DNA from 4 places in the Pseudomonas fortuita genome. Region 2 is predicted to be linked to each of the others. Evidence: riboswitches for the same ligand, from Rfam matches in the RefSeq annotation. Region 2 holds a riboswitch; each other region holds the start of a gene.

Region 1 (7,190 bases), 460 kb from region 2:
CTGGTAGGGACTGCGGACCAGGTGGCCGAGGCGGCGTTGGCCTACTACGAACTGGGGGTGACTACCTTCCTGTTCCGCGGCTTTGACCAGCTGCGCGATGCGGTGGAATACGGCCAGGACCTGATCCCGCGGATTCGTGCGCTGGTTGAACAACGTGAGGCTGGGCGCACCGCGCGCACAGCCTAGATCTCGACTCGCAGCACCGGCCTCTTCGCGGCGGTTCGACGCGAAGAGGCCGGTGCAGGAAAACACTTCCCAAACACCTTACGCCAGCCCTGTCAGGGCCTGGCGCCTATTCGCCTGCGTGCTCCACCGTATTCCGAGGACATGATGTCTAGAACACCGCTTTTCGCCCTGCCCCTGGCCTGCCTGCTCACCCCGTTCGCCGACGCTGCTGCAACCACCGAAGACCAACGCCTGGACACTGTCACGGTGATCTCCACTGGCATGCGTGGCAACCAGCGCACCGTCGCCGACAGCCCGGCCCCCATCGACGTGATCAGCAACGAACAGTTGCTGCGCACCGGCCGCGCCGAGCTGTCCGAGGCCATTTCCAAACTGCTGCCCTCGTTCAACTTCGGCACCAACATCGCCGGTTTCCAGTCTGGCGTGCGGCCGCTGAGCAACCGCGGCCTGGGCCCGGCCTACACCTTGGTACTGGTCAATGGCAAACGCCGCCACAACAGCGCCGTGCCGGCCAGCGGCTCGACGGACAACAGCGGTGCCAACGCCGTGGATATCGACATGATCCCGGTCAGCGCGGTGTCGCACATCGAAGTCCTCAAAGACAGCGCGGCGGCTCAGTACGGCTCGGATGCGGTAGCCGGGGTGATCAACATCATCCTCAAAAGCGCCAGCAGTGGCGGCCATTACGAAAGCAGCTATGGCCAGCTGTACAGCGGCCAGGGCGAAACCATCAAGCTGGCTGGCGACCAGGGTTTCGGCCTGGGTGACGGCGGTTTCCTGCACCTGTCGGGGGAGGCACGCAAGCGCGGCACCGCCAACTGGATCGACAAAGCCGACCCTGGTTACCGGGCCTACTTCGAGGACGACCGCCAGGCCGCCTGGGACCACCGCGCTGTGAAGAACGGCGACCCCGACCTGCGCGCCTTCAACCTCGGTTACAACGCCGAACTGCCCATCAGCGACGACCTGAAACTGTATTCGTTCGCCACCTATGCCGAGCGCAAGCTCGAAGCCTTCAACAACTATCGACTGCCCAACAGCAACGCCTCGATCCCCGAGTTGTTCCCCGACGGGTACTTCCCGCTCAACAACATCAAAGACACCGACTACCAGTGGCTGCTCGGCACCCGGGGTGCCGCCGGTGCCTGGGACTGGGACCTGTCCACCACGTACGGGCGCAACAAGAACCAGCAGTCCAGCGACCTCACCATCAACCCTACCTACGGCCCGGCCTCGCCAACCTCGTTCGATGACCTGGCGACTTTGCAGTTCGACCAGTGGGTAAACAACCTGGACATCACCCGCGCTTTTGATCGCGTGTTTGGCCTGGCCGTACCAACCCGCGTCTCGGCGGGCCTGGAACACCGTTGGGAGCGCTTCCAGACCTTCGCCGGCGACCCCGTCGCCTACGGCGTCGGGCCCTACACTTACCCGGCCACCCTGGCCGACGGGCGCCCCAACCCGCTCTACGCGCTGGCCAACGGCCAGACCGCCGTGGGCGCCCAGGCTGCGCTGACCATCCGCCCGGAAGACGAGGCCGATGTGAAGCGCAACAACTATGCCGCCTACATCGACCTCGGCCTGGACCTGACCCCGCGCTGGTACCTGGGCACCGCCGCGCGCGTCGAGCACTACGACGACAACTCGGGCAACACCGCCAGCTTCAAGCTCAATTCACGCTATGAACTGAGCGAAACCGTGGCAATCCGCGGCACTTTGGGCAGCGGTTTCCGTGCCCCGTCGCTGACCCAGAGCGGCTATACGGTCAGCGACAACCGCACCGCGCTGGACGCTGACGGCAATGTGGTGCCGGCCTTGCGCCGCACCGTGGCGCCTGGCAGTGCCGCGGCGCTGGCATTCGGCGGCGACAAGCTCGACCCGGAGAAATCGCGCAACGCCGGCCTGGGCCTGACCTGGCAACCGGCGCGCCGTACCAGTGTCACCCTGGACACCTACCTGATCGACATCGACGACCGCATCCTGTTGACCGAAAACCTCTACGACCGGCAGAACGGTGCCGGTGCCATTGGCGATATGCTCCAAGCACTGGGCCTGGCACGCACCACCTGGATCAACTACTACACCAATGCCTTCGACACCCGTACCCGCGGCCTCGACCTGGTAGGTGACCACACCAGCGAATTCGGTGCCTGGGGCGATGTGCGCTGGACCTTGGGCTTCAACTGGAACAAGACCACTGTGCGCGGCAGCCGGGGCACGCCCGCAGCGCTGGCGGCAGCCGGTATCGAGGTGGTCGGCCATGGCCGCGAAGGTGACCTGGTGGCGGCCTCGCCGAAAACCAAATGGGTACTGGGCAGTCAGTGGTTGCTGGGTAGCTTCACCGGCACCTTGCAGACCACCCGCTACGGCAAGGTCGAGACCTGGCAGCAGAATCAGGCCCAGGACCGCACCTTCGGCGCCAAGTGGATTACCGACCTGGACCTGTCGTACCTGCTGTTCGACAGCTTGACCGTCAGCCTGGGCGGCACCAACATCTTCAATGTACGGCCCGACAAGAACGGCGTGTACAACGCCAACGGCAACCAGGCGGCCTACGGCAACCCGCCGTTTCATCCAGGTGGCGGGTACTGGTACACCAAGCTGGCGTATGACTTCTGAAAACATCCTTTGGGTTTAGCGCGGACCTCAGTGGGAGCGGGCAAGCCCGCGAATCAGGCAGATGCGGTGGATGGCACCGGCTTTGCCGGTGTTCGCGGGCGAGCCCGCGCCCACAATGATTGGGCAAACTTTCACCCTGAGCACGGCAGTCACTCGCACACATGGCAATTGACGCAAACCCCGCCCCATGCTCTCCTTATGCCTCACGTTCAGGTGCCCCCCAGGGGGTGAAACGGGAAACCGGTGCGTCGCAGGCCCTCCATCAGGGCCGGACAAGCCCGGTGCTGCCCCCGCAACGGTAAGCGAGTGAAGCGTCTGTGCCACTGTGCCTTATAGTCCGGCATGGGAAGGTGACGCTTTTCAGGAGCCCTGCTCCTCCTCGCAAGCCCGGAGACCGGCCTGGCGTTCATGAACACCCCGCGGTGGGCGGGCGCTGTTGCATTCCCCTGGGCGGCCACGCATCAGGGATGCCGCGCTTGCCCGTTGCCCACAAAAAGCAGAGGAACGCGTCATGCCCGTCACCAGCGCCAAGCCACACAGCCTTGCCACCCCCGTCACCCTCAGCCAGCGCATCGTCATTGCCGTTGGCGCAAGCCTGCTGGGCCTGTGCCTGGTGTACTTCGCCGGTTTTTCGCACATCGAGGCCGTGCACAACGCCGCTCACGACACCCGCCACAGCGCCGCCTTCCCCTGCCACTGAGTACGCCTGATGATCACGCGCATTGCCCGTACCGCGGGCTTCAGTGGGCTGCTTGCGGCCCTGCTGCTGACCCTGCTGCAAAGCTTCTGGGTCGCCCCGCTGATTCTTGAGGCGGAAACCTACGAATCCTCGGCCCCGGCCGCACACCACGAACATGGCGGCGAAGTGGCCGCCCATGAGCACAGCGCCGACGCCTGGTCGCCGGAAGACGGCTGGCAGCGGGTGCTGTCCACCACCGGTGGCAACCTGGTGGTTGCGGTCGGCTTCGCCCTGATCCTCGCCGCCCTCTACAGCCTGCGCGAACCGCAGCGTGCCGGCACCGGTGTGCTGTGGGGCCTGGCCGGTTTCGCCGTGTTCTGTCTGGCGCCAACGTTGGGGCTGCCACCGGAACTGCCCGGCACCGCTGCCGCCGACCTGGGGCAACGCCAGGCCTGGTGGATTGGCACGGCCAGCGCCACCGCCCTTGGCCTGGCCTTGCTGGTGTTCGCCCGGCACTGGCTGTTGAAGGCGCTGGGCGCCGTGTTGTTGATAATCCCCCATGTGATCGGCGCGCCACAGCCCGACGTGCATGAAAGCCTGGCCCCCGCAGCACTGGAGACTCAGTTCAAGATGGCCTCCTGGCTGACCAACGCTGCATTCTGGGTGGCCTTGGGCCTGCTCAGTGCATGGCTGTTCCGCCGTTCCAGCCAGGCCTGATGCCGGCCTTCTACGCCGGCTTCGGCTGCCGCCGAGGTTGCCCGGTGGATACATTGCAAACCCTGCTGCACCAAGCCTTGGCTAGCCAGGGCCTGGTGCTTGCCGACCTGCGCGGCATTGCCAGCATCAGCCTCAAGGCCGACGAACCCGGCTTGCAGCAACTGGCCGAACGCCTTGGCTTGCCCTTGGTGCTGTACCATAGCGCACAACTGCAAGCCTTTGAGCCGCTGCTCAGCCACCGCTCTGCCACAGCCCATGCCCACAGCGGCTGCTGGGGCGTGGCCGAGAGCGCGGCACTGGCGTTGGCCAGCCAGCGGCCCGGCTGCACCGCCGGGTTACTGCTGACCCGCCAGGTACTGGGCCCGGCGACCCTGGCCCTGGCCTGCTGAACATTTCGCTCCTCTTTCCTGCAAGGACTTTCCATGACGGTGTACTTCATCGGTGCCGGCCCCGGCGACCCTGAACTGATCACGGTCAAAGGCCAACGGCTGATTCGCCAGTGCCCAGTGATCATCTATGCCGGCTCACTGGTACCTGCTGCCGTGCTCGAAGGCCACAAGGCCCAGATCGTGATCAACAGTGCCGAGCTGCACCTGGAACAGATCATCGCCGCCATGCGCAGCGCGCACGAACAAGGCCAGGACGTGGCCCGTGTACACAGCGGCGACCCCAGCCTGTACGGCGCCATCGGTGAACAGATCCGCCACCTGCAGGCGCTGGGCATCGATTACCAGATCATCCCCGGGGTCACCGCCACGGCGGCCAGCGCGGCGCTACTTGGCTGCGAACTGACCCTGCCACAGGTGGCGCAGACGGTGATACTCACTCGCTATGGCGACAGTTCACCCATGCCACCTGGGGAGCAACTGGGCGACCTGGCGCGCCACGGCAGCACCTTGGCGATTCACCTCGGGGTCAAACACCTCTCGCGGATCGTCGAAGAACTGCTGCCGCACTACGGTGCGCACTGCCCGGTGGCGGTGGTACGTCGTGCCACCTGGCCGGACCAGGACTGGGTGCGCGGCACCCTTGGCGATATCGTCGAACGCGTCGCAGCCAAAGATTTTCGCCGCACGGCGCTGATCCTGGTAGGCCATGTGCTAGGGGATACCCCCTTCGCCGAATCGGCCTTGTACCGTGCCGGGCATGCCCACCTGTACCGCCCTGGGGACTGAGCATTGCCAGTATTGCCGCCCGCGTAGCAGACTCCGGGTTCCCGCCTGCGAACAGGAGTCACGCCCATGCTGGAATTACGCCCCAACTGCGAGTGCTGCGATACTGACCTGCCGGGCGACAGCCCCGATGCGCTGATCTGCTCCTTCGAATGCACCTTCTGCCGTGCCTGCGCCGACACACGCCTGCAAGGCCGCTGCCCGAACTGCGCCGGCCAGCTAGTGCCCCGGCCGACGCGTGTCGGTCAGGCGCTGGCCAATAACCCCGCCGCCACCCAGCGTGTGAACAAAGCGCACGCCACCTGCGCCTGACGCCCTTCCAAACAGACATCGCCGCTTTCTCGGGGTGATGTCTTTCACGCTTCTTGTAGGATTTTTCCACAACAAGCACGCGGATTATCAACACTTCTATACTCGGCATTACCAAACTTCGGGATTGGTCGTATCTTGCAGCGCTTCCGATTAACCCACTTGCAGACGTATTCCGGAGTGATCCAGGAAGCGGACCACATCCCGACAGGAGTTTTCCACATGACAACCGTGCTGATCGTCGACGACCACCCCATTGTCCGACTGTCCTTGCGCCTACTGCTCGAGCGTGAACGCTTTCATGTTGTCGGTGAGGTGGGTAACGGCAGCGAAGTGGCTCAGGTAGCCCGCGATCTGCGCCCGGATGTAGTCGTGCTCGATATTGGCCTGCCCGGTCTGGATGGCATGGAAGTGATCAAACGCCTGCAAAGCCTTGAGCCGGTGCCCAAGATCATGGTGCTGACGGGCCAAGCCACTGACCTGTACGTACGGCGTTGCCTGGATGCCGGCATCGGCGCCTTCGTCACCAAGGAAGAAGACCACGAAGCACTGCTGTTCGCCCTCAAGGCGCTGGTCAAAGGCTATTCGACCTTCCCGCAAATGTCGGTCAACAGCAACTCGCTGGAAAGCGAACCGGTGCGCCTTGCCAGCCTGTCGAACCGTGAAATGGAGGTGCTGCGGCGCCTGGCGCGCGGTGAAAACAACAAGAATATCGGTACCCGCATGAATCTGAGTGCCAAGACCATCAGCACCTACCGAGGCCGGATCATGGAAAAGCTCAAAACCGAATCTCTGGTCGAGATGGTCGACCTGGCCAAACGCAACAGCGTCTACTGAGCGTTCGGCCGCCATGAAGCGCCTGCTGGCGTGCATGCTCCTGGCCATCGGCCTGGCCGCCCCCACCGCGCTGCTGGCCCGCAGCGAAGCTCGGCAACTGCTGGCGCGCTCTGTCAGCGCAGCAGCCCCACTGCAACTGTCCAGCGAAGACCGGGCCTGGCTGCAGCGACGTCAATACCTGGTGCTAGGCAGTTCGCGGCCCGACTATCCACCGTTCGAATTGAACGCCAGCCAACAGGACTACGAAGGGATCAGTGCAGACTACGCAGGTATCATTGCCGAACTGCTGGGCATACACGTCGAGGTGCGCCGATTCGATAGCCGCCACGAAGCCATCGCCGCGTTGCGGGAGGGCGGTATTGACCTTCTGGGCAGCTCCAATGCCTTCGAGGCGGCAGATGCCGAGCTTGAACTGAGCACGCCGTATGCAGACGACCTGCCGGTCATCGTCACACGCGAGGGGAGCAGCCTGAAGAACCAACCCGACCTCGCCGGCTTGCGCCTGGCCATGGTCGATCACTACCTGCCGGCCAGCACCGTACGCGGTCTGTATCCAAAAGCGCAGTTAAGCTTGTACCGCTCGACCCTTGCCGGGTTGGCAGCCGTCGATCTGGGCGAGGCCGATGCGTACCTGGGCGATGCCATCAGCACCGACTTCACGATTGGCAAGA
Region 2 (7,190 bases):
AAGTGGAACGCCAGGTAGCCGTGCGGCGGCACCAGGTCGGGGTCGTGATACACCGCGCTGGGGTCTACCTGGTAGCCCCGGGCGGGCTGGATGCCGACGAAGGTCAGCCCAAAGCGCAAGCCGGCCACCATCAGCCGGCCGCTGCGGTACATCGGGTCCTGCTCGGGCGGCCCCCAGCGCTCCAGCACTGCCTGGCGATTGGCCTCGGGCAAGCGCTCGAAGGCGGCCTGGTAGTCGGCCAGGCTCAGGCTCTGGGCGCAAGGGCGCTGGTCCAGGTGGTCAAGGTCGTTGGTCACGCCGCCGAGCAGCTGGTGGATCAGTTGCGTGCCGCTGCCCGGCAAATCGGCCAGCGGATAGCCTTCGGCCTGCAGCGCTTTGAGAATGTTGAGTGCAGCAGCGGGCGTATCCAGGCCGACGCCGTTACCGATGCGGCCATCCCGGGTCGGGTAGTTGGCCATCACCAGGGCCACGCGCTTCCCGGCATTGGGCAGGCGCGCCAGCTCGACCCAGCGCCGGGCCAGCTCGGCGACAAAGTCCATACGCTCGGGGTGGGCGCGGTAGCACACCACGTCGGACTGGCTGCGCTCGCTGCGCCAGGCCATGTCCTTGAAACTGACCGGGCGGGTGATGATGCGCCCGTCCAGTTCGGGCAAGGCGATGTGCATGGCCAGGTCGCGCGCACCCAGCCCCTGTTCGCTGGCTTCCCAGCCGGGCTGGTTGTCCTGCGCGCAGATGGCCTGCAGCACCGGAATGTCACGGCGGAACGGGCGCAGGTTGGGCCGTTCGGGGCTGGACAGGGCAAAACCGGTGGTATTGACCAGCACTTCGGCACCGACTTCGTCCAGCCAGGCTTCGACCTGCTCCAGGCAGGCGCTTTCCTTTAGGCTGGCCACGGCAATCGGCAACGGGTTCAAGCCAGCAGCTTGCAGGCGCTGGCAGAACACGTCGATGAACGCGGTGTTGGCCGCCTGCAAGTGGGAGCGGTAGAACAGTAGCGGCGCCACCGGGCAATCCGGGTGCCAGTGCGGGTACCAGTCTTCCAGTGCCACACTGCCCTTGGCCGGGTGATACACAGCGGTGCGCGGCAAGGGCTGCGGCTCGTCCCAGGCATAATCGCGGCCCAGCCACTGGTTGGCCAGGCAGTTGTAAAGGTTGATGGCATTGGCCTTGCCACCCTGGCGCAAGTAGTGCCAGAGGCGCTCGGCCTGGTCGCCCGTGACGGTGCCCAAGCGGGTCAGCTCCGGGTCAGGGCGATCATCGCCTGGTACCAGAATCAGTTGCACGCCCCGGGCAGCCAGCTCGACCAGTTGCTCGACGCCATAGCGCCAGTAACCGACGCCGCCGTGCAGCGACACCAGGATGACCTTGGCGTGGCGCAGCACCTGGTCGACATACAGGTCGACCGAAGCGTGGTTCTGCACCTGCATCGGGTTGGCCAGGCGCAGGCTGGGGAAATCCTCAGGCAGTTGCTCGGCCGTATCGGCGAGCAACGCCAGGTGCGAATCGCCGCTGCAGAGAATCACCAGTTCGGCGGGTGTCTGGCCAAGGTCGGCAATACTGTCGTCCGGCACGAAGCCGCCGGGCTGGGTCCGCAGCAGGTGCACGGGTCAGGCGCCCAAGGCCTGGCGCAGGCGCGCTTCCAGCTGGGCAGCGTCGAGTTCCTGGCCGATCAACACCAGGCGGGTGATGCGCGGCTCGTCGGCACGCCAGGCGCGGTCGAAGTGTTTGTCGAAACGGGTCCCCACGCCTTGCACCAGCAGGCGCATCGGTTTGCCCGGGATGGCAGCGAAGCCTTTGGCGCGCAGGATGCCGAACTCCACCACCAGCTGGGTCAAGGCGTCGAGCAACAGGCTTTCGTCAGCCTCCGGCAGGTCGATGGAAATGGAGTCGAAGGCGTCGTGGTCGTGGTCGTCATGATCGTCGCCATCGTGGTGCGAATCGTGGTGGGTACGGCGGCCATCGATGTGCGCCTCGGACTCGGCGCCCACACCCAGCAGCACCTCCAGCGGCAGCTTGCCACTGCTGGCCTCTACCACCTTGACTGCCGGCGGCAGTTCTTCGGCCACTTCGGCGCGCACCTTGGCCAGGCCTTCGGCGTCGATCAAGTCGGCCTTGTTCAATACCACCAGGTCGGCGCTAGCCAGCTGATCGGCGAACAGTTCGTGCAGCGGCGATTCGTGGTCCAGGTTAGGGTCGAGCTTGCGCTGGGCATCGACCTGGTCCGGGTAGGCGGCGAAGGTGCCGGCAGCCACGGCCGGGCTATCGACCACGGTGATGACCGCGTCGACGGTGCAGGCGTTGCGGATTTCCGGCCACTGGAAGGCTTGCACCAGCGGTTTGGGCAGGGCCAGGCCACTGGTTTCGATCAGGATGTGGTCCAGGTCGCCACGGCGTGCCACCAGCTCGCGCATGACCGGGAAGAACTCCTCCTGTACGGTGCAGCACAGGCAGCCGTTGGCCAGTTCATAGACGCGGCCGCTGGCTTCTTCTTCGGTGCAGCCGATGCTGCACTGCTTGAGGATTTCGCCGTCGATACCCAGTTCGCCGAATTCGTTGACGATGACCGCAATGCGACGGCCCTGGGCGTTGTCGAGCATGTGGCGCAGCAAGGTGGTCTTGCCCGAGCCGAGGAAGCCGGTGACGATGGTAACGGGGAGCTTGGCCAGTGTTTTCATGTCGCATTGCCCTTGGCAGAATGGCGCGGGCATGCAGGACGACAGCCGCGGACCAGGCCGGCCGGGCTTGTTCGCCACCGGATCACCCCGCCCGGTTGAAAGTCGAAAACGTTGCGAGGCAGGTCTCCTGGCTTGCACCGTTCCAGCTCCCCGTTCAGTTGAACGGCGGGCTGGCGGGATGACGCCTTCCCGCGCATTGGCGCAGTGGCTGTGTCGATCCGTTGTCAGTGCTTACAGTTGCGGGGGCAGCCGCGGCTTGTACCGCGTTCCCGTCTTAGCTTCGGCCTGGCCGAAGAACCTCGAAGTGGCAAGGCTACGCAGTGGCTGGCGGGTGGTCAACCATTGCTGCGGGGCTTGCCGACAACTCTTGGCGGCACTGCGGTACAGTGGCGACTTTGCCCACTGTCAAGGACGCCCCATGCTCCTCGCCCCCGCCATCCCGGTACTGCGCATCTTCTCGGTCGACAAGGCCAGGGAGTTCTACATGGATTTTCTCGGTTTCAGCCTGGACTGGGAGCACCGCTTCAGCCCGAACCTGCCGTTGTACATGCAGATTCACCGCGATGGCCTGATCCTGCACCTTACCGAGCACCATGGCGATGCCTGCCCCGGCTCTACAGTGTTTGCCCGCCTCGACGACCTGCGGGCGCTGGAGCATGAACTGCAAGGCAAACAGTACGGTTACGCCCGGCCCGAAGCCGAGCGCCTGGACTGGGGCCTGCAGATGCAGGTGTGCGACCCGTTCGGCAACCGCCTGCGCTTCTGCCAGCAGATCGATGACGAGGCCAACCTGTGAAGGCGCTGGGCAAACGCGAAATGGCCCGCCTGGAGCGGGAGCTGGTAGCGTGCCTGACGGACGCTTGTGAAACCGCCAAGGCAGAAATCGTCGGGTTCACCTGGCTCACCCATCGCCTGGACCCTGAGAACTTTCCGGCCAGCCTGCGTATTACTTGGGTGTTTGAACAAGAGGCCGAGAAAGTCGCTGCAGTGGCGGGTGAAGCAAAGGCACGCATGCTGGCGCTGACCCGTCAGGCGTTGGACCACGCCGGCATACAACTGGATCACCCGGCCTGGCATGTACGGTTTGACAGCGAAGAGGCCTGCAAACAGAGCCACGGAGGCGACTGGGCCAAGCGCTTGACGGGGCGCTGAGCCCAGGGCCAGACAAGATCGGGCGCCGCTCGCGCGGCGCATCGCCAGTGCAGGAAACCCATACACGGCGGGCGGTACTTTACCCGCCCCCAACGGGCCGTTAGGCTACGCACTCCCCCAGTACGAGGTATTCGTCCAATGCGCCATTAATGCCGCCGTCCATTCGACGGCCAGTCTTCAGCCTCCGGTTTGCTCCGGAGATGTCGCGGCATTTGTGGAGTTGTGCATGACGAACACGTCGATCCTGACGCTGGACAGCGTCTCTTTGGCCTTGCCTGATGGCCGGCTACTGTTTACCGACCTCAACGAAACCTTCGACCAACGGCGTACCGGCCTGGTCGGGCGCAATGGCGTGGGCAAGAGCCTGCTAGGGCAGGTTCTGGCCGGCCAGCGTGCACCGAGCAGCGGCCAGTGCCGGCGCCTTGGGCCTGTCCATCTGCTGAATCAGCAGGTAATCGAGCGCAGCGCCACGCTTGCCGACCTGGCCCAGGTGGGGTCGGTGGTTGCGGCGCTGGAGCGCATCGAGCAAGGCAGCATCAACCCCCAGGATTTCGACACCGTCGGCGAGCGCTGGGATATCCGCGAGCAACTGCAGATGCACCTGCAACGCAACGGCCTGAGTCACCTTGACTGGCGCCAGCCCGCACGCAGCCTGAGCGGCGGCCAGGCTATGCGCGTGGCGCTGGCAGGCGCATGGCTCAGCGGTGCCGACTACCTGATACTCGACGAACCGAGCAACCACCTGGACAGCGACGCCCGTGCCCAATTGCTGAGCATGATCGAGGCCTGGGACCGAGGTTTGCTGGTGATCAGCCACGACCGCAGCCTGCTGGCGCACATGGCGCGCATTGTCGAACTGTCGAGCCTGGGGTTACAGGCCTATGGCGGCAACTACGGCTTCTATGCAGCACAAAAAGCCAGCCAGGTGGCGCAGGCCCAGCAGCAACTTGCCCGGCTCAAGCAGCAGCAACAACGCCAAGCCCGTGAACTGCAGCGCCAGCGCGAAGACCTGGAACGCCATCAGGCCCGGGCCGGGCGTCAAGCCAGGCATGCCAACCAGGCCAAGATCCTGGTCGACCGCCAGCAGGAGCGCAGCCAGGCCACGGCGGGCAAGCAGCACCGCGACCATAGCGACGCGCGGCAAGCATTGCTGGGCAAAGTGCATGACGCCGCCCGCGAGGTCGAGCAAGCCACTGCGATTACCTTGCATGCTCCCACGCCCCAGCGTCATGCGGGCCGCGAAGTGTTGGCGTTGCAGGCACTTCGCTTGCCCCATGGCACCCGCAAACCGCTTGACCTGCGCTTGTGCCTGGGCCAGCGGATGGGCCTGGTCGGCGCCAACGGCAGTGGCAAGTCCACGCTGCTAAGGCTGCTGAACGGGCAATTACCGGCATCACCACACACTTTGCGCCGCCGTGGCGAAACCGCCCTGCTCGACCAGCACTGCAGTACCTTGGCAGGCCACAGCAGCGTGCTCGAACACCTGCGCAGGGCCAACCCGGTGCTGGCCCTGGGCGAGTTGCGCAGCCGCCTGGCACAACTGGGCCTGGATGCGGCCCGGGTCGAGTTGCCCAGCAGCCTGCTCAGCGGCGGCGAGCGGATGAAGGCAGCACTTGCTGCCGTGCTGTACCGCGAGCGGCCACTCGACCTGCTGTTGCTGGACGAGCCCGGCAACCACCTGGACTTGCCGTCACTGGCAGCCCTGGAGCGCATGCTCGGGCAGTTTCGCGGGGCGCTGATGGTGGCGTCCCATGATGCGGTTTTGCTGGAAAACCTGGCACTGGATGAGTACCTGCGGTTGTAGAAACCGAAAAAAAAGCATCGCAGGCTATCAATTCGTGACTGGCCGTTCCCGATCCGCGACGGATGTATTATGGTGACGTGGTGCGCATATAACAGCAGCCCGAGCGATCGGGCACTTGCAAGACAATGAGGGTGTCATGAGCAACGAAAGCATTAACTGGGACAAGCTGGGTTTCGACTACATCAAAACCGACAAACGCTACCTGTCCGTATGGCGCAATGGCGAGTGGGACAAAGGCACCCTGACCGACGACAACGTGCTGCACATCAGTGAAGGCTCCACGGCCCTGCACTACGGCCAGCAATGCTTCGAAGGCCTGAAGGCCTACCGTTGCAAGGACGGCTCGATCAACCTGTTCCGCCCGGACCAGAACGCCGCCCGCATGCAGCGCAGCTGCGCCCGCCTGCTGATGCCGCATGTGCCGACCGATGTGTTCATCGAAGCGTGCAAGCAAGTGGTCAAGGCCAACGAAAAGTTCGTACCACCGCACGGCAAAGGCGCCCTGTACCTGCGCCCGTTCGTGATCGGCACCGGTGACAACATTGGCGTGCGCACCGCCCCCGAGTTCATCTTCTCGGTCTTCGCCATTCCGGTTGGCTCGTACTTCAAGGGCGGCATGAAGCCGCACAACTTCCAGATTTCCAGCTTTGACCGCGCCGCCCCACAAGGCACCGGCGCCGCCAAGGTCGGCGGCAACTACGCTGCCAGCCTGCAGCCGGGCGCTGAGGCCAAGAAGGCCAACTTCGCCGACGCCATCTACCTCGATCCGTTGACCCATACCAAGATCGAAGAAGTGGGTTCGGCCAACTTCTTCGGCATTACCGCCAACAACGAGTTCGTTACCCCGAAATCGGCCTCGGTACTGCCAGGCATCACCCGCCTGTCGCTGATGGAACTGGCGCAATCGCGTCTGGGCCTGACCGTGATTGAAGGCGACGTCGAAATCAGCAAGCTGGACCGCTTCATCGAAGCCGGCGCTTGCGGTACCGCTGCGGTGATCACCCCGATCGGCGGTATCGAGTACAACGGCAAGCTGCACGTGTTCCACGACCTGGAAAAAGTCGGCCCGGTTACCCAGAAGCTCTACAACGAGCTGACCGGCATCCAGAGCGGCGATGTTGAAGCGCCGGCAGGCTGGATCGTCAAGGTGGCCTGAGCTGTATCAGCTGTATAAGAACGGGGCATGCCAGCAATGGCATGCCCCGTTTTTGTTGGATGACTCACGGTCCCTGTGGGAGAGGGTTTACCCGCGGAGCAGGCACCGCGGTGGTTGGCACCGGCTATGCCGGTGTTCGCGGCTAAAAGCCGCTCCTACAGGGTCTACAGGGAACGCGCGAGGCGGCGCTGCATCAGCAGGTGCCGGGCTTTATCGAACGCCCAGTTGTACAACACGGTGTAGGGCAGAATAATCACGAAAAAGCCCAGCTCTACCATGAACGCCTGCAGCAGCGAGATATCCAGCATCCATGCCGCCACCGGCAGGCACCACACTACCAGCCCAGCCTCGAAGCCCAGGCCGTGCACGAAGCGCCCACTGGCCTTCCAGTTGATGCGTTCGG
Region 3 (7,190 bases), 1.2 Mb from region 2:
GCCAAGGCTTGCGCCAGCATCTGCGACTGACGCGCATCGTATTCCTGGTACAGCGCCATCAGCAGCCCGTTGCGGGTCTCGAAATGGTCATAGACCACCGGCTTGGTTACCCCCGCCTGTTCAGCCAGGCGGCCCAGGCTCAAGGCATCGGTACCCTCCTCCCGCACCAATTGCCAGGCCATGTCCAGCAACTGCCTGCGTCGGTCGTCGCGGCTCAGGCGCTTGCGGGAACGGGCTTGATCGTTGCTTGACATCGATTACCTACCAAAAGTAACTTACTAAACGTAACTTACCTGGAGTATATAACGCTTCAGGCTACCCTGCACCGTTGAATGGAGAGCCACCATGCACGCTCTGATCGTCGTCGGTCACCATGACCCGCAATCCCTCACCCACGCGCTGGCCCGGCAGGTTGCCGACGGCCTGGCCAGCGTCGGCCACAGCAGCGAAATCGCCGACCTGGCCAGCGAAGGCTTCGACCCCCGCTTCAGCCTGGCAGACCATGCCGTGCACCGCCGGCTGGCAGCACCGCCGGCTGATGTACTCAACGAGCAGGCACGCATCGAGCGCGCCGATGCCCTGGTGCTGGTCTATCCGGTCTACTGGTGGTCACTGCCGGCCCTGCTCAAGGGCTGGGTCGAACGGGTATTCAGCAATGGCTGGGCGTTCGACTATGAAGAAGGCGCCACGGTGAAGAAATTGCGTGGCATGAAGGTTCACCTGATCGGCGTTGCGGGTGCCGATACAGGCACCTTCGAACGGCACGGCTATGGCGAGGCGATGCGCGTGCAGATCGAGCACGGCATCTTCGACTATTGCGGCGCCGAGGTACTCAGTTCCACCTTGCTGGATGACAGCGAAGGGCCTGACCAGCTTCCCCACTTGCACCATGCACACGCCTTGGGCAAAAAACTGTTTGCAGATTGCCAGGCCGCAGCCTGAACTGGCACAGGGCGGCTACTCAAGTAGCGGCAGCCTCGGTTGGGCACGCCACCTGTTCGACAAGAAGTACTGGGTTGCAGGCTTCAACCAGCTCAATGGCAGCAACAACTATGGCGAGCCACGCAACGCTGACCCCGGGTCAGTCTGCCAGCGGCCACTGCGCCAAGGGCCAGTAGGCGCCCTTGCGCGACTCGTAGAGCGTGAAGTGGCGCGCGCTGAGGTAGAACTCCGGCGCGCTGCTGGCCTCGGGTGGTTGCCCGTGGTAATCCCAGGACAGGGTCAAGTGCGGCCGATACTCACGGTTGGCCGCCTCCACCCCCAACGGCAGCAGTGCCTGCTGCAAGCCATACACCAGTTGCAACAGGGCCGGCGGTGTCTGCTGTGCCTCCAGCACCAACGCGCCGGCCCGCTGCCACACCTGCAAACGGTCAAGCAACAGCCGCGGTGCCAGGGTTGGCAACGTCAGTTGATCGACTGCCGCACAGATCGCCGGCACCTGTGCGGTATCCACATCGCCGAGGAACAACAGCGTGACATGGAAGTTGGCCGCGGGGACGGGTTTGCCGCTGCGCAGGTTCAGCGCCCGGCGCCACTGAGCCAAGGCATGGCGCTGGGCATCGCTGACCGGCAAGGCGAAGAACAGCCGTTTGAACGGGCTACCGCTGGGGCGTATATCCTGAACCATACCAACTCCCTGACATGAAACGTTTGCGCAAGACTGTAGGGCATTACACCAATGTCGCCCCGGTGTTTCGTAACAATAAGTACAAACTACCCCCATGATTGTTTATGCTGGCGAGCTTATGCCATGACGCATGGCCATTTTTCGACAAGTAAACGTCCATGAAAATTGCACTCGTACTTATCTTCGCCCTCTCGATTGCCTACGTGCACCTGCGCGGTCGGGTTCGCCACAAATTGACTCGCCAGCTGGGCGACCACTCCAGCTTCCTCGCCCCGGTCAACAGTTTCCTGTACCTGTTTTCCAAGCTCCCGGCCAAGCCATACTTGCCGGTCGAAGCCTTCCCCGAACTGAAGCCGCTGCAAGACCACTGGCAGGAAATCCGCGAGGAAGGCCGCCAGTTGCTGCGCGTGGGCGAAATCAAGAAGTCCGACAACTACGATGACGTCGGTTTCAACTCGTTTTTCAAGACTGGCTGGAAGCGCTTCTACCTGAAGTGGTACGGCGAAAGCCACCCTTCGGCGATGGCCCTCTGCCCACGCACCACCGAACTGTTGCAAAGCATCGGCACGGTCAAGGCTGCCATGTTCGCTACCCTGCCGCCGGGCGCCAAGCTGGTGCGCCACCGTGACCCGTATGCCGGCTCGTACCGCTATCACCTGGGCCTGGACACGCCGAACGATGACGGTTGCTACATCGACGTGGACGGCGAGAAATACTCATGGCGCGATGGCGAGGGCGTGATCTTCGACGAGACCTACATCCACTACGCGGCGAACACGACCGAGCACAACCGCATCATCCTGTTCTGTGACGTCGAGCGCCCGCTCAAGTACCGCTGGGCCACTGCGTTCAACCGCTGGTTCAGCCGCAACGTCATGGCCGCCGCCGCCGCGCCCAACGGTGCCGGCGACAAGACCGGCGGTATCAACCGGTTGTTCACCCGCATCTACAAGATCCGTGAACGCGGCAAAGCGCTGAAGAAGCGCAACCGCCTGCGCTACTACGTGGAAAAGTGGGCGGTGGTTGCAGCGCTGGTGCTGGTGTTCATCTACATTTGAAGGCTCAACGCGCCCACAAGTGCTGCTGCACACCCACCAAAGTACAAGCCTCGCAGGTGTCACTCTTCGACTAGCCTGAAAGCTCCACTCGCAACCACCACAAGGTGAAGACGATGAGCATGATGGACTGGGACGCCTACCGTAAGCAGTTGATGGCCGGCATCGGCGATCTCAAGCAACTCTCCCCCGACACCGTGGCCGGTTACATGACCGCCAGCGGTGCGGGAGCCAAGACCAACCACCTCGACGCCAAGACGCGTGAGTTGATCTCACTGGCCGTGGCCGTGACCACCCGTTGCGACGGCTGCATCGCCGTGCATTCGCAGCAGGCGGTCAAGCACGGGGCCAGCCGCGAGGAAATTGCCGAAGCCCTCGGCGTGGCCGTGGCGATGAACGCCGGTGCTGCGCTGGTGTACTCGGCGCGAGCCATGGATGCGGTGGGCAAGGCCAACGGCTAGGCCCAAACGGCGTCGCCGCCCTTGCGCGACGGCGCCGCGCCCCACAGACTTGGCGGCCCAGCCCTTGCAGGAGCCCGCATGATCCACGTTCGCCCTATGACAGCCGAAGACTTCGAGCGCTTCTGGCCCACCTTCCAGGCCATTGTCCAGGCCCGTGAAACCTACGCCTTTGACCCCGAGCTGAGCATCGATCAGGCCCGCCAGCTGTGGCTTGAGCTGCCGCAACACACGCTGCTGGCCGAAGAAGATGGCGAGCTGCTGGGTTCTTATTATCTTAAGGCCAATGCCGCCGGGCCTGGCGCGCACGTGGGCAATTGCGGCTATATGGTGTGCGAACAGGCACGCGGCCGAGGTGTGGCACGCCTGATGTGCGAGCACTCGCAGAAGCTGGCGCGCCAGGAGGGCTTTCTGGCCCTGCAGTTCAACTCGGTAGTGGCCAGCAATGAAGTTGCGGTGGCACTGTGGCACAGGCTGGGATTTGAAACAGTCGGCCGCTTGCCCAAGGCTTATCGCCATGCCCGCCTGGGGCTGGTGGACTGCCTGGTGATGTACAAGTGGCTGGCAGAGGAGCCGGTGGTGGAGAAACCACCGCTGCTGATCGGGCGCAAGAACATCGAGGCACGGGTGTCGCGGCGTCGCGGGCGCTGACCTCTCTTGCAGGTTCGGCCCCTTCGCGGGCTTGCCCGCTCCCACAAGTACTGCGCAGCACCTAAAGGCTGTGCGGTCCTTGTGGGAGCGGGTTCACCCGCGAAGAGGCCGGGCCTGCTAAACGCTCAGCTTCAGAACGCCAAGCCCACCTTTACACCAAACTCGTCACGCTTGAGCTTGGTGTTGTCTGCCACTGGCGAATCTTCGTCCAGCTTGTATTCGGTGCGGGTGTAGTACACCCCGGCCTGCACCGGCAAAGCGCCCTGCTGGTTCATCAGCAACGTCACTTCAGCGTACGGGTTGGTGCGGTCTTTGAGGTCGACCGTGTCGCTGCCAAAGTCGTCCACTTTCAGCCGCGCACGGCCGTCCAGGGTGTGGCGCGCGCCCACTTCCACCCGCAGGGTCGAGGCGTCGAACTGGTGGTTGTAGCCCAGCGCCGCCTTGGCAAAGGGCGACTTCACGGTGAGCTTGGTATCAAGGTCGTTGATTTCCGGCTCGAAGCGCGACCAGCTGTAGCCGCCGCCCACGGTCACATCGACGAAGTTGCGAGCGTCCAGCGCCGCACGCCAGCCAAGGTCCAGGTCAGCCTGGGCCTCCTTGAGCTTGTTGTCGTTCTTCTTGCCGTATTTGGCTTCGGCGCCGATTTGGTAGATGAAACCGGATTCGGCTGTCAGCTTGTTGCCGAAGGTGGCGAACACACCGCCCTGGCCCATGTGTTCCTTGTCGTTTTCACTGCCACCTTCGAACTTGAACTTGTCGTAGGCGCCCTGCAGACCGATGGTGAACAGCGGGTCGGTGCTGGGTGCGGCGGTGGCGGCCAGCGGTGCGGCGATCAAGGCGAGCAGGCAGGTGTGGCGCAACAGATGACGAGCAGGCATGCGTAAAGTCTCCATGACTTGGTAACGAAAGACGAACGTGCGGTTCGAGACAAACGCCACACGAAAAGTTCGAAAAAAAATCAGTAAAAACACGCAACCCTGTGTTTTATCGGCGTATTCATGGCACGCCAACATTTGACGCCTTAGCCTTTCAGTGGTCAGATGCGCGCCAGTTTCAGGTGCCCTTCGCCGCCGCGCGCAGGGTGAAACGGGAAGCCGGTGCGTCATGTTACCCATGACAAGTCCGGCGCTGCCCCCGCAACGGTAAGCGAGTGAACCCTTCGAGATACCACTGTGCACGTGCATGGGAAGGTGAAGGTTTCATGCCCCTCGCAAGCCCGGAGACCGGCCTGGAGCTTCACTTGGCAACCCGCGGTGGGCGGGCGCAGGCCGGAATCCGTGCGCGCGCCTGCCTGCATGGTTCGCCTTTGCGTGTTTTCCACCGGGATCCATTCATTCCTGCAGCAGTGGAACGACATGTCCCGTATGTTCAAGCTTCACCCCCTGGCGGCCTGCCTGGCCGTCGCCCTCCCGGCCCTGGCCGATGGCCATGACCAGCAGCCCTTGGCCTTGCCTTCCACGGCCATCACCGACACCCTCGACAGCCGCACCCTCGACCTGGCCACGCCGACCCAGGCAGGCTCGCGCCTCGGCCTCAGTGCCCTGGAAACACCGGCCAGCACCAGCAGCATCAGCGCCGAGCAGATTCAGCAGCGCAACAACCTCACCGTGCAGGATGCGGTGACGCGGTCGCCGGGCATCACCTTCGTCGGCTCCCCCGGCGACGGTGGCACAGGCCTGTCCGCCCGCGGCTTTGCCGGTCACAGTTCGGTGATGACCCTGTTCGACGACGCACGCCTGTACACCGGTGCCGGCACCCAGACGTTCCCGGTCGACCCGTGGATGGTCGAGCGTATCGATGTCATTCGCGGCCCGGCTTCGGTTCTGCATGGCGAAGGCGCCACCGGCGCGGTGATCAACGTGATCCCGAAAAAACCGATTGCCGGCGAGGTGCGCAACCACCTGCGCCTGGGCTACGGCTCGTGGGACCGCCAGCAGCTCGGCCTGGACAGCGGCGGCAGCCTCAGCGAGCGCCTTAGCTATCGCCTGACCCTTAACCAGCAGGCCGGCAACGGCTGGGTCGACCGCACCACATCGCGCAGCCTGGCCCTGAGTGCCGCGCTGCGTTTCGATGCCAGTGACGACCTCAGTTTCACCCTTGCCCACGACCGTGGTGATGCAGAGCCTGCCAACTACTACGGCACCCCGCTGATCGACGGCCACTACCGCAGCAGCCTGCGCAAGAAAAACTACAACGTGCAGAACGACGTGCAGCACTACGTCGATGAGTGGACCCGGCTGACCACGGACTGGACGCTGAACGACCACGTCAGCGCCAGCAACCAGCTGTACTACATCAAAAGCCGCCGCCACTGGCGCAATGCCGAAGACTACAGCTGGGACGCCGAGCGCCAGCAATTGCAGCGCGGCAGCTACCTGGAGATCAAGCACAACCAGGAACAGTTCGGCGACCGCCAGACCTTCACCTTTGACCACAGGCTGTTCGGCCTGGCCAGCAAGACCGTGGTCGGCGCGGAATACAACAAGGTCCGCTTCAACGTCGACAGCAACGCGCCCTACAACGATGTGGGCGGTGACTACATCGACCCATGGCAGCCAGAACCGGGCGGGTTCCACAGCGCCTCGCCACTGCGCCCGCAAACCTTGTCCAGCACCCACACCTTCGCTCTGTTCGCCGGGAACCGCTTGCAGCTGAGCGACCGGCTGTCGCTGGTCACTGGGGTGCGCCGCGACCAGAACCACATCGACCGCACCAACCTGACCAACGACAGCCGCAGCGACCGCAACCTGCAAGGTGGCAACTGGCGCGCCGGGCTGGTGTTCGCAGTCACCGATGACTTGGCGCTGTTCGGGCAGTACTCCACCAGCCAGGAGGGGGTCAACAACCTCATCAGCCTCAGCCCCACCCAGATGCACTATGACCTGACCGAGGCGAAACAGACCGAGGTTGGCCTCAAGCAGCGCTTCTGGGACGGCCGTGGCGAATGGACGCTGGCCGCCTACCACATCGTCAAAAAGAAGCTGCTGGTGGACGACCCGATCACCCACGAGAAACAACAGGCTGGGCAGCAGACGTCAGATGGCCTTGAGGCAACCCTGGAACTGGCACTGGCGCATCAGTGGCAGGTGTCGGCCAATGCGTCGCTGGTACGCGCCAGGTATGACGATTTCGACGAGATGGTCGGCGGTGTAGCGCAGGACCGTGCCGGCAACCGGCCGGCCAACGTGCCACGGCGTACCGCCAACCTGTGGCTGAGCAAAGGCTTCGGCCAACAGGTAGAGGCCGGCATGGGTGTGCGCTACGTGGATGAGCGTTATGCCGATACTGCCAATTCCCAACGTGCCCCCAGCTACGCCGTGGTCGATGCCAACATCGCCTGGCAGGTGCTGCCGGATGTGAAGTTGGGGTTGCAGTTGAACAACCTGTCTGATCGTGAAT
Region 4 (7,190 bases), 1.2 Mb from region 2:
ACAGGTCAGCGACCCGATGACCATCGACGCTACAGAGCCGTCGCTGTTCTTCAGCCGGACCCTGGCCCACCTGTGCGCGCCAGTGTTTGTCCTGCTAACCGGGCTGTCGGCCTGGCTGTACGGCGAAAAGCACCAAGGCCGCGGCGATGTCTCGGCGTTTCTGTTCAAGCGCGGGTTGTTCCTGGTGGTGCTGGAATTCACCCTGGTCAACTTCGCCTGGACATTTCAGTTGCCCCCCAGCGTCATCTACCTGCAAGTCATCTGGGCCATCGGTGTCAGCATGATCGCCCTGTCGCTGCTGGTATGGCTGCCACGTGCTGCCCTGCTCGCCCTGGGCGCAGCCATCGTTGCCGGCCACAACCTTCTCGACGGCCTGCACTTTGGCGTGGAGTCAGCCCTGCACGTGCCATGGGCAATCCTGCACGACCGGGGCTGGCTTGAGTTTTCCGAAAACCTGCGCCTGCGCACGTCTTACCCGGTGCTGCCATGGATCGGCGTCATCGCGCTGGGTTATGGCCTGGGCCCCTGGTTTGCCCGGGGCAGTGCGGCTGGCCAACGCCAGCAGCGCCTGCTGCTGGCGGGTTTGATCGCGTTGCTGGGCTTTGTCGCGTTGCGCATGTTCAACGGCTACGGCGAGGCGCCGTGGAGCGGTTACCCCACCTTCACACAAACCGTGATGAGCTTCTTCAACATCACCAAGTACCCGCCTTCACTGCTGTTCCTGGCCTTGACCCTGGGCTGCGGCCTGCTGTTGCTGCGCGCCTTCGAGCGCGCCGGCCAGGCCCGCTGGGTCAGCGCGCTGGCAGTGTTTGGCGCAGCACCGATGTTTTTCTACCTGTTGCACCTGTACGTGCTGAAGCTGTTGTACCTGGCCTGCGTGGCGCTGTTCGGCCTCAACCATGGCGACTATTTCGGCTTCGACGGCATCGCGGCGGTGTGGCTGGGTGCAGTGGTGCTGGCGGTTTCGCTGTACCTGCCGGTGCGCGGGTTCGCTCGCCTGAAAGCGCGCCGCCGCGACATCACCTGGCTGAAGTACTTCTGAAAAGCGTTTTCACCCGGCGGCACGATGGTCTACCATGCGGGCCGCCGGTTTCCACCACGGAATTAATAGGGAATCCCAGGCCCGCCAATACGGGCCAAACGGAACTGCCCCCGCAACTGTAGGTGCCGAGCCTGCTCCATTGATGCCACTGGGCCACAACCCGGGAAGGCCGGAGCCGGGCCATGACGCACCAGTCAGGAGACCTGCCGGCCTACATTTACCAACCGGCGGGGTGTCCGGGATTGGCCATCAGTGTTGCCCCTGCCCTCGGCGGGGGCTCGGCGATGCCTGTCCGTGCGTTCCTCACCCGAACTGTCCGATAGGAGATCGCCCAGCATGCTGCCCCGTTTCGCCACCCTGCTCGCCGGCCTCGGCCTCACTGGCCTGGCCCAGGCCGCCGCCACCCACTACCCGCTCACGGTCGAGAACTGCGGCAAACCGCAGACCTTCGCCCAGGCCCCGCAGCGCGCCGTCACCATCGGCCAGGCCGGCACCGAGATACTCTACGCACTCGGGCTTGGCGACAAACTGGCGGGCACTTCGCTGTGGTTCAACAACGTGCTGCCCGAGTACCAGGCGCAGAACGACAAGGTGCCGCGCCTGGCCGACAATGACCCCAGCTTCGAGGCCGTGGTCGGCAAGCGCCCGCAGCTGGTGACCGTGCAGTTCGAATGGATGGTCGGCGCCCAGGGTGTGGTCGGCACCCGCGAGCAGTTCGATGAGCTGAAGATCCCCACCTACCTGCTGCCGTCGGACTGCGAAGGCAAAGACAACCTGGTCGGCGCCGACGGCACCCGCCTGCAGGCGTTTCAGGTAAACAGCATCTACAAGAGCGTCAGCCAGCTGGCCGAGATCTTTGATGTGCAGGACCGCGGCACTGCGTTGAACGCCGAGCTGAAAGGCCGCCTGGACAGCGCCAAGGCACAACTGGCCGGCAAGGACCTGTCTGCCACCTCGGCACTGTTCTGGTTCTCCAGCGCCGACCTCGACATCGACCCTTACGTGGCGGGCCGTCAAGGGGTCGCGGACTTCATGCTACGCACGTTGGGCGTTCGCAACGTGGTCGAATCCACCGAGGAGTGGCCGACCGTAGGCTGGGAAACCCTGGCCAAGGCCAACCCCACCTGGCTGATCATCGCCCGCATGGACCGCCGCCGCTTCCCCGCCGACGACTACCAGAAGAAGCTGGAGTTTCTGCGCAACGACCCGGTAACCCGCAACATGGACGCGGTGAAACACGATCGCATCATCGTCCTCGACGCCGACGCCATGCAGGCCGGCATCCGCCTGTTCCGTGGCCTGCAGACGCTGTCCGCCGCCTTTGCCAGCGGTAAAGCACCCCAGTGATGAGCCGCCTGCTACCTTGTATCGCCGTTGCCCTGGCGGCACTGCTGACTGCCTTGCTGGCCGGCACCGCCATTGGTGAGACCAACCTGTCGCCCAGCGTGGTCGGCCAGGTGCTGGCCAACCAGCTGTGGCAGGCCGGCTACCCGGTTGACCCGATCGACGCCGGCATCGTCTGGAACTACCGCCTGACCCGCACCCTGGTCGCGGCAGCCTGCGGTGCCGGCCTGGCCACCTGCGGTGTGGTTCTGCAGGCGCTGTTGCGCAACCCGCTGGCCGAGCCGTACCTGCTGGGGTTGTCGGCCGGCGCCTCGACCGGTGCAGTGCTGGTCGGCCTGCTGGGCCTGGGTAGCCTGACGCTGAGCATGTCCGGGGGCGCCTTCATGGGGGCGCTGGCTGCGTTCGCCCTGGTGCTGGTACTGGCCCGCGCGGCCGGCCCTGGCAGCAACAACGCGCAGGTGATCCTCGCCGGTATCGCCGGCTCGCAACTGTTCACCGCTCTCACCGCCTTTCTCATCACCAAGTCGGCCACCGCCGAACAGGCACGCGGCATCCTGTTCTGGCTGTTGGGCAATCTCAGCGGCGTGCGCTGGCCATCGGTGTGGCTGGCCGTACCGGTGGCGCTGTTTGGCCTGGTAGTGTGCCTGTGGCACCGCCGCGCACTGGATGCCTTCACCTTCGGCGCCGATTCGGCTGCATCGCTGGGCATCCCGGTGCGGCGCACCCAGCTACTGCTGATCAGTTGCACAGCGCTGGTGACGGCCGTGATGGTGTCCATCGTCGGCGCCATCGGTTTTGTCGGGCTGGTGATTCCGCATGCCCTGCGCCTGCTGCTCGGCCCAGGCCACAGCCGCCTGTTGCCCGCCAGCGCACTGGGCGGTGCACTGTTCCTGATTGCCGCCGACGTCCTCTCACGCACCTTGATCACGGGCCAGGTGATTCCCGTGGGCGTGGTCACCGCACTGATCGGGGCGCCCGTCTTCGCGCTTATTCTGGTCAGCCGCCGAGGGCACTCATGACGGTCATGACAGCTGTACAGCTTGCGCCGCTGAGTTGCCAGGGCCTAGGGCTGCAACTGGCCGGCACTGCCGTGCTGCGCGATATCGAGCTGAGCGTTGTAGCAGGTGAAACCCTGGGCATCGTAGGCCCCAACGGCTCCGGCAAGTCCTCACTGCTCAAGTTGCTGGCCGGGCTGCGCAAGCCGGCCAGTGGCAACGTGCAACTGCTGGGCGAACCGCTGGCACAACTGCCCCGCCGCCGGGTTGCGCAGGCCGTGGCACTGGTCGAGCAACAAGCTGACACCCTCGACGCAATCCGTGTGTTCGACGCCGTTGCCTTGGGCCGCACACCTTGGCTGTCGGCATTGGCACCCTTCTCTCGAGAGGACCGTGCCATCGTCGAACAGGCCCTGGCTGACCTCGACGCCCTGCACCTGCGCGCACGCCTGTGGGGGTCGCTGTCGGGTGGCGAGCGCCAGCGCGTGCACATCGCCCGCGCCCTGGCACAACGGCCACAGGTACTGTTGCTGGACGAGCCGACCAACCACCTGGACATTCAGCACCAGCTAAGCCTGCTGCAACAGGTTCAAGCCCTGCCCGTGACCACGCTGGTGGCCTTGCACGATCTCAACCAGGCACTCACCTGCGACCGCGTCGCGGTACTGGACAAGGGCCGCCTGGTCGCCCTTGGCAAACCGTTCGAAGTCCTCACCCCCGAGCGCCTGCTGTGCACCTTTGGCGTGCATGCCCGCTACCTCACCGATCCCTTCGATGGCGCGCGCATCCTGCGTTTTCGCGCCCCCTGAACCAGGAAGTTCCACTGATGCTGTTGCGCCCTGTCGCCCTGCTGCTTGCCAGCGCCCTGCTTGCCCCGGCCGCACTGGCCGAGGTGCATGAAGTGAAAATGCTCAACCGCGGCAGCGAGGGCGCCATGGTGTACGAGCCGGACCACCTGCGCATTGCCCCCGGCGACACGGTGCGCTTTCTGCCCACCCAGAACGGGCACAATGCGGCCAGCGTGACCGGCCTGCTACCGGCGGGGGCCGAGGCCTTCAAGAGCAAGTTGAACCAGCCGTTCGAGCAGACCTTCAGCGTGCCGGGGGTATACGGCATCCAATGCATTCCGCACCTGGCGATGGGCATGGTGATGGTGATTCAGGTCGGTGACGCGCCGGCTACCGAGTTGCCAGCCAGCTTGCCTGCGCGGGCGCAAGCCCGCTTCGCAGCCCAGTTGCAGAAGCTTGAGGCAGCGCGATGAACCGGCTGTTGTTGGCGCTGCCACTGTTGGGGTTGTCGCCCTTTGCCCTGGCCGACTCCGCTCAGTCGCAAAGCAACGGTTTTGTCGAAGACAGCAGCTGGAGCATCCTCAACCGCAGCGTATTCGACCAACGCAACTACCGGCACGGGGGGCGCAACAGTGCCGCGCGCAATGCCTACAAACCGCGCAGCGAACGTGATGGCAAGGCTGAGGAATGGGCCTACGGTTTGATGGGGACATTTCAGTCCGGCTTCACTCAGGGCCTGATCGGTGTCGGCGTCGATGCCCATGCCTATCTGGGCGTACAACTCGACAGTGGCGGCGGGCGCGCGGGCAAAGCACGCCTGCTGGGGATGGATAACGACGGGCATCCAAAAAACGAATACAGCCGCGCAGGCGCGGCGCTGAAGTTGCGGGTATCCAATACTGTACTGTCCTATGGCGAACAACGCGTCAAAACCCCGGTGTTCAGCTCTTCCGACAGCCGCCTGCTGCCCGAAACCGCCACAGGGTTCTTCCTCACCAGCAACGATTTGGACACGCTAACGCTGGTGGCCGGGCACTTCAACGAAAGCGCCGACCGCAATGCCTCCAGCCACGACCAGGGCTTCGTGGTGAATTACTCCAACGGCAAGCAGGGCAACAGTTTTGACTTGGCGGGCGTGGTCTGGAACCCCGGTGCAGCCTTCAGCGGCAGCCTGTACACCTCGCGCTACGAGGACAGCTGGAACCAGCACTACCTGGGTAGCACCCTCAGCCACGCGCTGGATGACCGACGCAGCATCAGCCTGGACCTCAACCTGTACCGCACCACAGACACCGGCAAGGCGCTGTCCGGGCGCATCGACAACACCACCTGGAGCCTGGTCTCGCGCTACAACCAGGGGCCGCACGGTTTCAGCCTTGGCTGGCAACAGGTCGACGGCAACACCCCGTTCGACTACGTGACGCGAGGGGCAATCTTCATTGCCAACGCCGTGCAGATGTCGGACTTCAACGCCCCGAACGAGAAGTCCTGGCAGGCACGCTATGACCTGAACATGGGGGCCTATGGGGTGCCGGGGTTGAACCTGACGGCGTTGTATGTGCGGGGGTTCGATATCGACGGCACGCATGTCGACCCCAATGGCGGGTATGCATACCTGGGGTATGGCAAGGGTGGCAAGCATTGGGAACGCGACCTCGAGGCGAGGTATGTGGTGCAAAGTGGCAAGGCCAAGGGGACGACGTTCTCGGTGAGGCATAACGTGCACCGGGGGAACACGGCGCAGGCGGAGCTGGACGGCGACCAGATACGCTTGGCGGTGGAGTGGCCGTTGTCTGGGGGGGGCTGATAGACCGGGTTGCCTGGACTGGCGGCGGTTTGCGGCCCCAGGATCCATCAGGCAACAGCGCTACCCGCAGGCAGCAACCCCCACTGCGCTTGCTCCTGCTCACTCATCGCGGCCAGCACCTCGGCAAACGTGCGCTGCAGCTCCGAACTGACATTGCCAAACGCCCGGTAATGGGTAAGCAAGTAGCGCTTCACCGTCCTGGGCCAGCGCCGCTCGTTGTGCGCCGCGTTGATAATACCTTTGGCATCATGGCGCGTCGCCCCACGCCACAGTTCCATCAACCTGTTCTCGAAATCACCGAAGGTCCACAGGCCAGTGCGGTCTTCGAATTCGTCAAGCAGTTTGAGTTTGTACAGGGCCATGTGTGGCATCGTGAGCCTCCCTCGTGTGCAGTGAATAAGCCGTGCACAGGGGAAGGTAAGCAAGCAGGACCGGCCTGGATATGAACGCGTCGATCACACCCAAAGCGCCGTTGTAGGCAATTTCCCACAGATCAGGGCAATCGCAAGTGCATGTGCGTGGTCTGCCAGACCGGGTCTTGCTCCACATTCACCACGGCAAACCCTTGCCGCTCCCAGAACGCAATCGCACCCGGCAGAAACGGATGCGTATGCAGGTACAGGCAGTCGATACCTGCCTGCTCCGCCCGCTCGCGCAACGCGCCGAACAACGCGGCAGCCAGGCCATGCCTGCGGTAGGCCGGCAACACGAACAGGCGCACCACCTCGACCACCCGCTCAGCGTGATAATCAAGCTGAGGGAAGCGGTGGTCATAGGGCACGTAGCCGATCACCGCAACCAGCCGCCCGGCATCACGCGCCTCAAGGAAGCACCCCGCACCGTCCAGGTAAGTCTCGGCAAAATGCGCAAGGTCGTGCGGCAATGGCGCTTTTGCAAGCATCGGGAACAACTCGCGGCGTGCGCTATCGACAAACGCCACGACTTCGGCAATGGCGACGCGCGCCACAGGTTGCAGGGTCCAGTTCGGCATGGGGCTGTTGGCAGTGGTGGGAGGGCAAGGTTCTACCCCAGTGTGCCGTTCAAGGCAAATCACAAAGCTCGTCGTGGCCGGGCGGACATCGGTATAATCGGCCGTCTTCACTGCCCGACCAGGCCACGCCATGCCTCGCTTCCAGACGTTGCTGTTGCCCCTGCTGCTGACTGCCGCCCTCACCGCCTGCGACCAGAAACCCTCTCGTGAAGACCAGATCCTC

The links. A riboswitch is a leader RNA that binds a small molecule or an ion and turns the genes downstream of it on or off. The one in region 2 is predicted to bind cobalamin.
Region 1: linked by a shared signal. The riboswitch ahead of OZ911_RS13655 (CbtB domain-containing protein) and the one ahead of cobW (cobalamin biosynthesis protein CobW) in region 2 are both predicted to bind cobalamin.
Region 3: linked by a shared signal. The riboswitch ahead of OZ911_RS10270 (TonB-dependent receptor) and the one ahead of cobW (cobalamin biosynthesis protein CobW) in region 2 are both predicted to bind cobalamin.
Region 4: linked by a shared signal. The riboswitch ahead of OZ911_RS10260 (ABC transporter substrate-binding protein) and the one ahead of cobW (cobalamin biosynthesis protein CobW) in region 2 are both predicted to bind cobalamin.

The regions. Positions count from the first base shown of each region.
Region 1 covers NZ_CP114035.2:2,966,245-2,973,434, reverse strand. Annotated here, with positions in the region: gene OZ911_RS13665 (LLM class flavin-dependent oxidoreductase) at 1-186, shown strand, start outside; gene OZ911_RS13660 (TonB-dependent receptor plug domain-containing protein) at 331-2,805, shown strand; cobalamin riboswitch at 3,000-3,222, shown strand; gene OZ911_RS13655 (CbtB domain-containing protein) at 3,317-3,505, shown strand; gene OZ911_RS13650 (CbtA family protein) at 3,515-4,201, shown strand; gene OZ911_RS13645 (cobalamin biosynthesis protein) at 4,201-4,590, shown strand; gene cobM (precorrin-4 C(11)-methyltransferase) at 4,624-5,376, shown strand; gene OZ911_RS13635 (DUF1272 domain-containing protein) at 5,443-5,685, shown strand; gene OZ911_RS13630 (response regulator transcription factor) at 5,905-6,519, shown strand; gene OZ911_RS13625 (transporter substrate-binding domain-containing protein) at 6,533-7,190, shown strand, end outside.
Region 2 covers NZ_CP114035.2:3,426,584-3,433,773, forward strand. Annotated here, with positions in the region: gene cobN (cobaltochelatase subunit CobN) at 1-1,604, opposite strand, end outside; gene cobW (cobalamin biosynthesis protein CobW) at 1,608-2,675, opposite strand; cobalamin riboswitch at 2,776-2,992, opposite strand; gene OZ911_RS15725 (glyoxalase superfamily protein) at 3,094-3,471, shown strand; gene OZ911_RS15730 (hypothetical protein) at 3,468-3,827, shown strand; gene OZ911_RS15735 (ATP-binding cassette domain-containing protein) at 4,054-5,631, shown strand; gene OZ911_RS15740 (branched-chain amino acid aminotransferase) at 5,768-6,787, shown strand; gene OZ911_RS15745 (multidrug/biocide efflux PACE transporter) at 6,952-7,190, opposite strand, start outside.
Region 3 covers NZ_CP114035.2:2,233,779-2,240,968, reverse strand. Annotated here, with positions in the region: gene OZ911_RS10305 (TetR/AcrR family transcriptional regulator) at 1-254, opposite strand, end outside; gene OZ911_RS10300 (NAD(P)H-dependent oxidoreductase) at 346-942, shown strand; gene thpR (RNA 2',3'-cyclic phosphodiesterase) at 1,082-1,627, opposite strand; gene lpxO (lipid A hydroxylase LpxO) at 1,786-2,685, shown strand; gene OZ911_RS10285 (carboxymuconolactone decarboxylase family protein) at 2,799-3,143, shown strand; gene OZ911_RS10280 (GNAT family N-acetyltransferase) at 3,222-3,791, shown strand; gene OZ911_RS10275 (outer membrane beta-barrel protein) at 3,923-4,669, opposite strand; cobalamin riboswitch at 4,830-5,037, shown strand; gene OZ911_RS10270 (TonB-dependent receptor) at 5,147-7,190, shown strand, end outside.
Region 4 covers NZ_CP114035.2:2,226,196-2,233,385, reverse strand. Annotated here, with positions in the region: gene OZ911_RS10265 (acetyltransferase domain-containing protein) at 1-1,042, shown strand, start outside; cobalamin riboswitch at 1,071-1,267, shown strand; gene OZ911_RS10260 (ABC transporter substrate-binding protein) at 1,379-2,389, shown strand; gene OZ911_RS10255 (FecCD family ABC transporter permease) at 2,389-3,405, shown strand; gene OZ911_RS10250 (ABC transporter ATP-binding protein) at 3,402-4,190, shown strand; gene OZ911_RS10245 (pseudoazurin) at 4,208-4,642, shown strand; gene OZ911_RS10240 (OprD family porin) at 4,639-5,976, shown strand; gene OZ911_RS10235 (hypothetical protein) at 6,024-6,347, opposite strand; gene OZ911_RS10230 (GNAT family N-acetyltransferase) at 6,470-6,967, opposite strand; gene OZ911_RS10225 (hypothetical protein) at 7,098-7,190, shown strand, end outside.